One region of the Microbulbifer salipaludis genome, then DNA from elsewhere that is predicted to be linked to it. Evidence: predicted binding sites of a transcription regulator. Region 1 holds the regulator's gene; the other holds the start of a gene.
What was found. The regulator FNR, encoded in region 1, switches genes on or off when oxygen is low (the NO sensors DNR and NnrR bind a similar motif). The targets are predictions, from matches to a motif close to TTGATNNNNATCAA.
Positions count from the first base shown of each region.

Region 2: JF535_RS04080 (globin) is a predicted target of FNR. The motif match lies at 2,505-2,518, and genes of this name have one in related genera.

Region 1 covers NZ_JAEKJR010000001.1:1,197,150-1,202,022, forward strand. Annotated here, with positions in the region: gene hemN (oxygen-independent coproporphyrinogen III oxidase) at 1-1,363, shown strand, start outside; gene fnr (fumarate/nitrate reduction transcriptional regulator Fnr) at 1,435-2,160, shown strand; gene JF535_RS05045 (hemerythrin domain-containing protein) at 2,193-2,750, opposite strand; gene glyA (serine hydroxymethyltransferase) at 3,143-4,405, shown strand; gene JF535_RS05055 (flavin monoamine oxidase family protein) at 4,811-4,873, shown strand, end outside.
Region 2 covers NZ_JAEKJR010000001.1:984,534-989,406, forward strand. Annotated here, with positions in the region: gene JF535_RS04065 (transglutaminase domain-containing protein) at 67-882, opposite strand; gene JF535_RS04070 (DUF350 domain-containing protein) at 892-1,122, opposite strand; gene JF535_RS04075 (hypothetical protein) at 1,572-1,910, shown strand; gene JF535_RS04080 (globin) at 2,023-2,421, opposite strand; gene JF535_RS04085 (S8 family serine peptidase) at 2,606-4,174, opposite strand; gene JF535_RS04090 (CPXCG motif-containing cysteine-rich protein) at 4,447-4,641, opposite strand.

The DNA of each region.
Region 1 (4,873 bases):
TCTTTCCACGGAACTGCTGTCCCGCTATGCGGGGCCCTGCCCACGCTATACCTCTTATCCCACCGCCGACCGCTTCGTCGCGATGCAGGGAGACGATGGCTCGGCAAAGCCCTGGCATGCACTCAAGGATGTGGAAACGTTGTCACTGTATGTGCACATCCCGTTCTGTCGTTCACTGTGTTACTTCTGCGCCTGCAACAAAATCATCACCCGGCAATACGGCCTGGCTTCCAGTTATCTCGACAATGTACTGAAAGAGGCCCAGTGGTACCGCGACCGGGTCGCGCGGGCGCCGGTGGTACAGCTGCACCTGGGGGGTGGCACGCCGACCTTCCTGAACGACGGCGACCTGCGACGCCTGATGGAAGGCCTGGGGGAAATTTTTGATCTGCGCATTGGCGACGATGTGGAGTACAGCATTGAGGCCGATCCGCGCACTCTGGAAATCGAAACTTTGGATACCCTGCGGGAGCTGGGCTTCAATCGCCTGAGCCTCGGTATCCAGGATTTTAATCCCGACGTTCAGCGGGCAATCAATCGCATCTGCAGTGTGGAGCAGGTGCGGGCGCTGACCGAAGGCGCACGCGCGCGCGGGTTTGGCTCTATTTCCTACGACCTGATCTACGGCCTGCCGGGGCAGGATGTGGCGAGCCTGGAAAAGACGGTCGACGCCGTGCTTGACCTGGCGCCGGATCGCATCGCCCTGTACCACTACGCGCATCTGCCCCATCGCTTCAAGGCACAGCGTCTGATCGACAGCGACCTGATGCCCCCGCCGGCCGAAAAAATTGCCATGCAGCTCGCGGCCAGCCGCCGGCTTACGGACGCCGGCTACGTCTTCCTTGGGATGGATCACTTTGCACGCCCGGATGATGCGCTCGCGACGGCTGCCACAGAAGGGCGACTCGCGCGCAACTTCCAGGGCTATACACTGATGCCGGCGGATGCACTGGTCGGTCTGGGGGCCTCGGCCATCAGCTACAGCCGCGATGGATACTGGCAGAACCACCACAGTCTCAAGGAGTACGCCGGCGCCATCAACGCGCGCGGCGAGGCCATCTGTCGCGGCTGGCAGCTGAGCGAGGATGACCGCCTGCGCCAGTGGTTGATCATGGAGTTGATGTGCCACCTGCGCCTCGACAAGCGGGTGCTTGAGCAGCGCACGGGGCTGCCATTTGCCGACGGTTTTGCCCCGGAGCTGGCGCGCCTGCAGCCCATGTTTGACGACGGACTGCTGGGGCAGACCGAGAGTGACCTTTTCGTCACCGAGCGCGGACGCTGGTTCCTCCGCAATGCCGCCGCGGCCTTTGATACCTATCTGCACGGCACCGAGCAGTCAGCCCTTTACTCGCGGGTGCTTTAGGCGTCGGGAATCGATACAATTCCGCAATAGCAAACCAGATATGTACGCCGTGCGGCGAAAACGGTACTTCGATGAAACAGAATTCGACAGCGGTCAGTTGCGGTAGTTGCTCCGTGCGCCGGCTGTGCCTGCCCGTTGGCCTGAGCGATGATGACATCGCCCGCCTGGAGCAGGTGACGCGCAAGAAGCGGGTGGTCAGGGCCGGCGAAACCCTGTTTCGTGCCGGTGACCCCTTTGCCAGCCTGTACGCGATTCGTTCGGGCAGTTTCAAGTCGGCGGTGATTGGTGCGGACGGCGATACCCAGGTCACGCATTTTGCGTTGCCCGGGGAGTTGCTGGGTCTGGACGCTTATAGCGGCGGTTCACATCCCGGATTTGCGGAAGCACTGGAAGACAGCAGTGTGTGCGTATTGCCCTTCACCCAGCTGGAGGCGCTTGCCCAGCAGGTGCCGGCGCTACAAAAGCAGATTTACAGCATTTTTTCCGAAGAACTGAAGCAGGAGAACGAAGCCCTGCTGTTACTGGGCAAGCGCTCGGCGGACAGTCGGCTCGCGGCCCTGCTGGTGAATATCTCCAGCCGGTACTCCCGCCGTGGCTATTCCGCGAGCGAATTTGTGTTGTCCATGCCGCGCATGGATATTGCCAATTACCTGGGGTTGACTGCAGAAACCGTCAGCCGACTCATTTCCCGCTTTCAGAAGCAGGGGCTGATCCAGGTGCAGGGGCGCTCAGTGACCATTCTGGATTTCATCGCTCTGAGCGAACTCGCCGGCACCCACTGCAGTTACGAAAACTGACCTCTACACCGCCGCTTATGCGGCAGTGTCTTCTATGCGGCTGTTTCTTCCGCCAGCGTCTCATACATTGCATCGTACAGTCGCTTCACGCCGGCGTTGAAGTGCACGCTCTGCTGTTCGCGCAGGCGATCCTGGATGGCATTCCACTCATCAATAGTCAGCAGGTCGGCGACCAGCGGGAGCAGGATTTCGTTTTCCCGTTGCAGGTGGCGGCGCTGTAAATCGATATATTCCCGTGCGGCGCCGAACAGCGCCTCTCGTTCCACGGCGGCATCGTTGGCCACGGCGTTAAACAGTTTGCTCATTTTGCGGGTGGCGGCCGCAATCGCGTGGTGTTCCTTGAGGGTCTTGTTGATCACATCGCGCACATCGACGGGCTTGCCCAGCAAGTGCTCAAACACCAGGTCCTCGATCGGGTGGTGCCACTGATCCGGGTACACGGAAAAGTAATCCAGCGCCTCCAGAATCATTCCCAGCGTCGCGGGGTCGCGTTCCTGTTTGGTCAATTGCTCCAGCAAACCCTCAAACACCTCGAGAAGTCGCTGCATATGTTTGTGGTCGCAGCAAAGCTGACGGTAGATGCTGTGCATGTTATTCCTCCATGTCTTAATCCGGTCTTAGCTCGGGTGCCAGTCTTGGCATTGTTAACGGAACGAGAAAACGCCGGTTGATCTGGGTCAAGTGCGGTCCGGTTGCTGGCGCCGTTTGTGCCGGCACGATATTCGCCGAGTCCCTGCCGAGAAACTTCAGCCGCTCGGTCGGAGGTGGGATGGTTCAGCGAACGGTCGAAATCGCGTGACGGGAACTTGAAGCGCGTCGTCTATCTGCTTGAAATAGTTTCACATGCACCCTTTGCACCGCCGGGTTCCCCTTGGTGTACAATGCGCCGCTTTCTGGGGCGGGCCGGTCATATTTGGGTCGGGATTTGCCCTTGTCGAGATTATGCTTGCGCGATTCGCGCCTTATCATCCGAGGGAATACCATGTTTGATAAATCCGTCACCTTAGCCTCCTACGATCCCGATGTCTGGTCCGCCATTCAGGACGAAGACCGCCGCCAGGAAGAGCACATCGAGCTGATTGCCTCGGAAAACTACACCAGCCCGATGGTGATGGAAGCCCAGGGCTCCAGCATGACCAACAAGTACGCTGAGGGCTACCCGGGCAAGCGCTACTACGGTGGCTGCGAGCACGTCGACAAGGTGGAGGTGCTGGCCATCGAGCGCGCCAAAAAGCTGTTCGGTGCCGACTACGCCAACGTCCAGCCTCACTCCGGCTCCCAGGCCAATGCCGCGGTGTACCAGGCCCTGTGTGCTCCCGGTGACACCGTGCTGGGCATGAGCCTGGCCCACGGCGGCCACCTGACCCACGGCGCCAAGGTGAACTTCTCCGGTAAGACCTACAACGCGGTGCAGTACGGTCTGAACCCGGAAACCGGCGAAGTGGATTATGACGAAGTAGAGCGCCTGGCTTTGGAGCACAAGCCGAAGATGATCGTGGCCGGCTTCTCCGCCTACAGCCGTATCATGGACTGGGCCAAGTTCCGCACCATCGCCGACAAGGTGGGCGCCTACCTGTTGGTGGATATGGCGCATGTGGCCGGTCTGGTGGCTGCGGGTGAATACCCCTCTCCGGTCCCTCACGCCGATGTGGTGACCTCTACCACCCACAAAACCCTGCGCGGTCCCCGTGGCGGTATCATCATTGCCAAGGCCAATGAAGAGATCGAGAAAAAACTGAACAGCGCCGTATTCCCCGGCGGTCAGGGCGGCCCGCTGATGCACGTGATCGCGGCCAAAGCGGTATCCTTCAAGGAGGCCATGACCCCGGAATACAAGGCCTACCAGAAGAAAGTGGTGGAAAACGCCCGCGCCATGGCGGAGACCTTCCTCGATCGCGGCATCAATATCGTGTCCGGCGGTACCGACGACCACCTGATGCTGGTGGACCTGATCGGCAAGGAGTACACCGGTAAGGATGCGGACGAAGCCCTGGGCAACGCCAACATCACTGTGAACAAGAACGCGGTACCCAACGATCCGCGCTCTCCGTTCATCACCAGCGGCCTGCGTGTGGGCACCCCGGCAATCACCACCCGCGGCTTCGGTGTGGAGGAGACCCGCCAGCTCACCCACTGGATCTGCGATGTGCTGGACGCCCTCGAGAAAGGCAACGCAGACGCGACCATCGCCGAGGTGAAGGCGAAGGTACTCGAAATCTGCGCCAAGTTCCCCGTGTACAAATAATGGGTCGCGGCGACGATGCCGCGGCTAGTATTTGAGCGCAAAAGCGACTCCCCGGAGTCGCTTTTTTTGTGCCTGCCTGACACGGACAGACCTATCAAATATCCCTGCCTCTCCTGCCATTAATGCATGTGATGTAGTGCGTTCGCTCCTTTGCCCTGTTGGTCACTAGATCAAAATTTCCTCCTGCCGCGGTTAATTGAATTTTTATTCGATTTTATGTGAGGTGGTATGTAGAATTACGCGCTCATATAGCAAATGTGAATAATGCGGTTGTCATCTATTTCGAACTGCGCGCGCCCGCTTTTTGCCCGCGTAGTGCAATGAGCGAACCGTGGACAACAACAAAACAAATCCACGGCCCTGCGGTATCTGGGTCGGAACACCACTTGGCTGTAGGAGAACAACATGCGTAGCCGTAAATCCCTCTCCCCGCTTTCGAGCCTGATGCGACGCCTTGGGGCCGCTCAG
Region 2 (4,873 bases), 210 kb from region 1:
TCATTTAAGCCTAGCAGGCGGGTGCGTCCTGGCCAGCACTGCGAGATCGCGCGCGGATGCCGGACATCACCCGCGAATAAACTGAGACTTTTTAATCCAGTGCTTGCCGCGGTAGCGGCGGGTGGGGGCGGAGGTGGTCTTGGCCCAGAAGTAGTCCCGGTTGAACTGGAACTCGACCTCGTAGCCCTCCGCGAGTGCCGCCAGAGGCATGGCCTGCCATGTGGATTGGCGGCGCTTGCTGGTGGCTTCCAGCAGGTATTCGGTGTCGTCGACAATGGCGATCACCCAGGCATGGCCCTGTCCCTTGTGCGTGCCCAGGGCGACGCGCGCATCAATGCCGAGGTTGATCAGCCAGTCGGCGAGTAGGATGGCATGGTCTTCACAGTCGCCGCGTTTCTGGTAATAGGCCTGGCGCGAGGTCTGCCAGATATCCGCGAGCCCGGCGTACTGCAGGTGATCGTATTGGTATTCCTTGCGGGTTGCCAGAGTGTACAGGGGTACCCACAGTGCTTTGGTTTCAAACGGCTGGAAGCCCACCAGATAGCTGTTGGCAAAATGATGTAGCTTGTCGAGCCCGCGCGCAGAGGCGGTAACCGATTCCAGGCCCTGCCAGTTCCAGATGGAGATGTAACTGCTTTCCTGCTCGGAGCGTTTTCCCACCGCCTGCTGCACCATAGCTTCCGTGAGTGGGGCACTGGTGCCGGGTACGACCACCGTACCCCGCTGGTTGTCGCGCATGCTGGGTGTCTCTGGCTCGCCGCGCACGGATGCCAGTTTGCGCTCCTGCAAGGTGTGTTGCGCAGGCAAATGTTGCCACTGTCGCACAACCTCCGGCAGTAGCAGCAGTATGGCCAGCAGGGCGCTGGCGAGTAACCACCTCACTGTCAGCGCCTAGCCTTTTAGCCCGAAGGAAATAATCAATGCGACGAAGATCAGGATCGTTGAGGCAAAAATAGCCACGGCGATATTGCCGTTCTTCAGTTCGCCTTCGATGTCTACGTGCTTGAGCAGTTTTTTGTCGATGATCAGCAGCGCCACCATGCCAATCAGTAACGCCAGCAAGGTATACAGCAGGTTCAGCCCAAGATTGAACAGGGTCGCGGTGAGGAATTCAGATTGCACGTGATTCGGTCCATGTCGGTCAATTTTGCGCAATTAGAGCATAACCGCCGCGGCATTTCTGCCCGCTGTTTGCGGCCCGTGTACCTTGGGTTTCGCAGTGCAGTCGGGGGTCTTCCCGGTACAAACTTGGCTGGAGGTGGGCCTGCAGACAAAAAAGTGTGCAAAAAAGCATTTTTACACCAGGAAAAACCGTGCTCCGGAAGCGCCGCGCTGGAGGAAACTAGTGCACACCGAAAGACTTTGAGGGTAGAACAGCAGTGATAAGTTGATCGAAGCAAAACCGCTGACCAAAGTTGCCGCTGCAGTTTCAGATAACCCGGATTTTAGCCGGTTTTTTGTTGGGAACGGTATTTTCGCTGAGTAGACTTCCGGACACGTTGAAAGAGGAGGTGTTCTCCATGCGTTATTTACTACCTGTAGTTCTGTTTTGTTCGCTCTCTGGTGTCGCGATGGCACAGCAACCGATGTCTCAGCTGCCGGCTGGTGCTTCGGAAGTGCAGATTTTGGGTAAAACCTACTGGCACAGCGGCGATAACTTTTATCAGTTCAATGAGGAAACCGGCATGTTCTATCAGGTTCCTCAGCCCACTGTGCAGGCTCACAAGGACCGTATTTCTCAGTCGCACATGTATCAGCGCAGCCAGACTCTGCCGGGTACCGGTCTGACCGGTGACCAGATCGAAGGTTGTCGTAATGCCGCTGCGGATAAATCCAATGAGGTGCCTAACCGCGGTAGTCAGGTGTACATCAATGAGTACAATGCCTGCATCCGTGATCTGCAGCAGTAACATCTGCAGCAGTACTCTCGAAGATTAGGTGAGAGTAGAAAGGTCTGCCGGGGAACCGGCAGACCTTTTTTATTGCGTGCTGATTACGTGCCCATTTTGCATGCTCTGCCGATCAGTAGGCTCCACGGATCAGCTCAATACCGGGGCCGATGGCGCGGCGCCAGGCGAGTTCGGTGGCTTCATCAAATTGGGGGTCATACTGGCGCAGGGTGGCAAGCAATGCGTCCAGCCACAGGCCATACCATTCCGGACGGATGTTATGTCCTTTGCGGGAGTGGCTGCACCCGAGGGCGCGCAGTTTGGTATCCGGCATACCGCGAGCATGCAGCACCAGTTGCAGAATGCCATTGCGCAGCAGATGGCGCTGCGCAGGCATATCGGTATCCTTGAACAGCGAGCGGATGACTTCAGAGCTGCTCATAAAGCGGTCGTAAAAATCGATGAAAAAACGATCGTTGTTACAGCAGCGGCCATAGCTTTGAAAAACGATATCACTGTCGGCATTTCCCATTGCCGTTACCCCCTGGCTATTGTTATCTCTGCGCACGCAGGCGCAGGCAGCCGCGGATTCTAGCGGTGGTCATCATGGCAAAATTGATCTAGATCATTTTCGACGGGGCGGAGGCGAGTAACCAGGCCGGAGAAGCCAGCAATAAAAAAGGGGCCCGAAGGCCCCTCTGGTGTGATTATGTCGATTACTGTGTGCAGTTTTTGCCTTTGCAGGGCTTGCCGCCACCGCCACTGCCGCCATCACCGCCGTCGCCACCACTGCCACCACAGCCGTTCGCAGTCAGGTAATCCACTGCCGCTTTGGCCTGTACCAGTCCGTGGCCGTAGGCGTTGTCACGGCCGGCCGCACCGAGATCTTCCGCGGTGCTGGTGAGCGCCGAGCGGATCTGGCTGGCAGAACAGCTGGGGAAGTGACTCCAGACCAGTGCGCTAACGCCGGCAACATGCGGGGTCGCCATGGAGGTGCCGTTGAAGTAGGCGTAGTCACTGGGCTCGATGGCCAGATTGGCGCTGCTGCCCAGTTGGCCCAGGAGTGCTGCGCCATCGGTATCGGAAATGCCCGCAGACGGGATGCTGGTGGCAACGCCACCCATGGTGCCGTAAAGCATGCCCGGCTCATTGTTGTAGATGACCGCGCCGATGCCGCCACCGGCCTCACACGCCAGTACTTTGTCGGCAAAGCTGATGTTGCCGCGGGAGATCAGACAGATCTGGCCGGCGGCGCCCGCACAGGCAGACTCGCCCAGGCCGCAATCAACCAGGTTGCCGGTGACGTTGCCCATGGGGCTCTCATCCATGCCGGCCGCTTCGATGGCGCTGCCGCTGACACTGAAGGTGGTAGAAAGGCCCATACCCACGGGTACGGAAGACAGCACGTCGACACCGGGTCCGGACAATTCAACCTGGTCGGTCTGCTGGGAGAAATCCGCGATCATCTTGTTGCTATCAATCGCCGCTACCGATACGACCGAGTCGTAAGATGCCGGATAGGAGTGGCGGGTGTTGCCGTCGTTACCGGCAGCAGCAATGGACAGTACGTTCTGGTTATACAGGTCGGCGAAGGCCCGCTCTTCGGTGCGGGACTTGAAGGTGCCGCCCAGGCTCATGTTGATTACTGTGGCGCCGTTTGCCGCACACTCGTCCGCCGCGGCCACCAATGAGGAAGAATAAGCCCAGCCGTCAGCGCCAAAGACTTTGACGATATGCAGGTTGAGGTTGCCATTGGGGTTTACGCCCACAACGCCTTTGCCGTTTCCGCCAATGGCGGCAATGGTGCCGGCGACATGGGTGCCATGACCATTTTCATCGGTAAACCAGTCGCCGGTGCCGGTGTCGTAATTGCCGGTCACATTGCCGCTGGGAAGGTCTTCGTGATTGAGCGCATAGCCCGAGTCGATGATGCACACGGTCTGGTTGCCGGCCATGGCATCGCTGAGTTGGTCAGCCTGTACCATGGGGATACCAAAGGGAACGGTTTCCGCCAGCGGGAAGCGTTTCACATCCTGCTCAACATATTCCACATTCGGATTGTTGCGCAGCGCACTGAGGGCCTTGGTCGGCAGGTTCGCGGCCATGGCATTGCGCTTTTGCAGTGCCAGGGCGGAGCGGCCGCCATTCTTCTCCATCATGGATTTGACGGCCTGGCCCTTACCTTCCTTGAACTTGATGATATAGCGATCGTCGGCGGCACTGGCATTCCCGGCCAGGGACAGCGCGAGCGCGCTGGCAAACAGGGTTGGAATTATTTTCTTCATTCTTTGTGGAGCTCCAGTTTGGTCTGGTACTTCTTATTGTTGGATTGGAAAACTGGCTGCTCGCCAATTAGCGCCCGTTGGAATTGGCACTGGCGTACAGCCGGTGGCTAAAATGTAGCAGCTTTATGCGCACCTCCAATGGTTCGTGAATGGTCCGTACAGCGTATTGGGCGGTGCTTGGCAAAAAGGATTTTTTAGGTGGAAATGGGTGACAAGTTGTTGGAGGGGGTTGCGGGGTCGTTCGTCTGGTGGCGACTCAGCATGCAGGGCGATTACACATCGTTCTCGTGCTTTAGCTGCACCTGCCAGTCTCCCTCCAGGTCCACGCTCACCAGTACCTGAATAGGTCGGCAGCACACGGCGCAGTCTTCGATGTAGTGGCGGCTGCCGGCTGAGGTGTCGATCATCAGCAGGATGGTCTCGCCACAATAGGGGCATCGGTCGCTGAATTCTTCTACGGTGAACATGGTTGACGACTTCCCGGTGTCTGCTGGTTGAAATCTGGCCGGCTTCTAGGCTCGCAAAAGCCTGTTACATAAATAGCATTTGCTCACGAGGTTGCCCGCTAATTGACGGCGGGCCATGGCATAAATCTACGTTCTTCCGGCCGCTATGCCTGGCGGCAAGTGCAATTACCGTGTTTTTTGCCTTCTTGTAAAAATGACAACGGTGTCACCCGCGTATTCCTGCTGTGCGGTA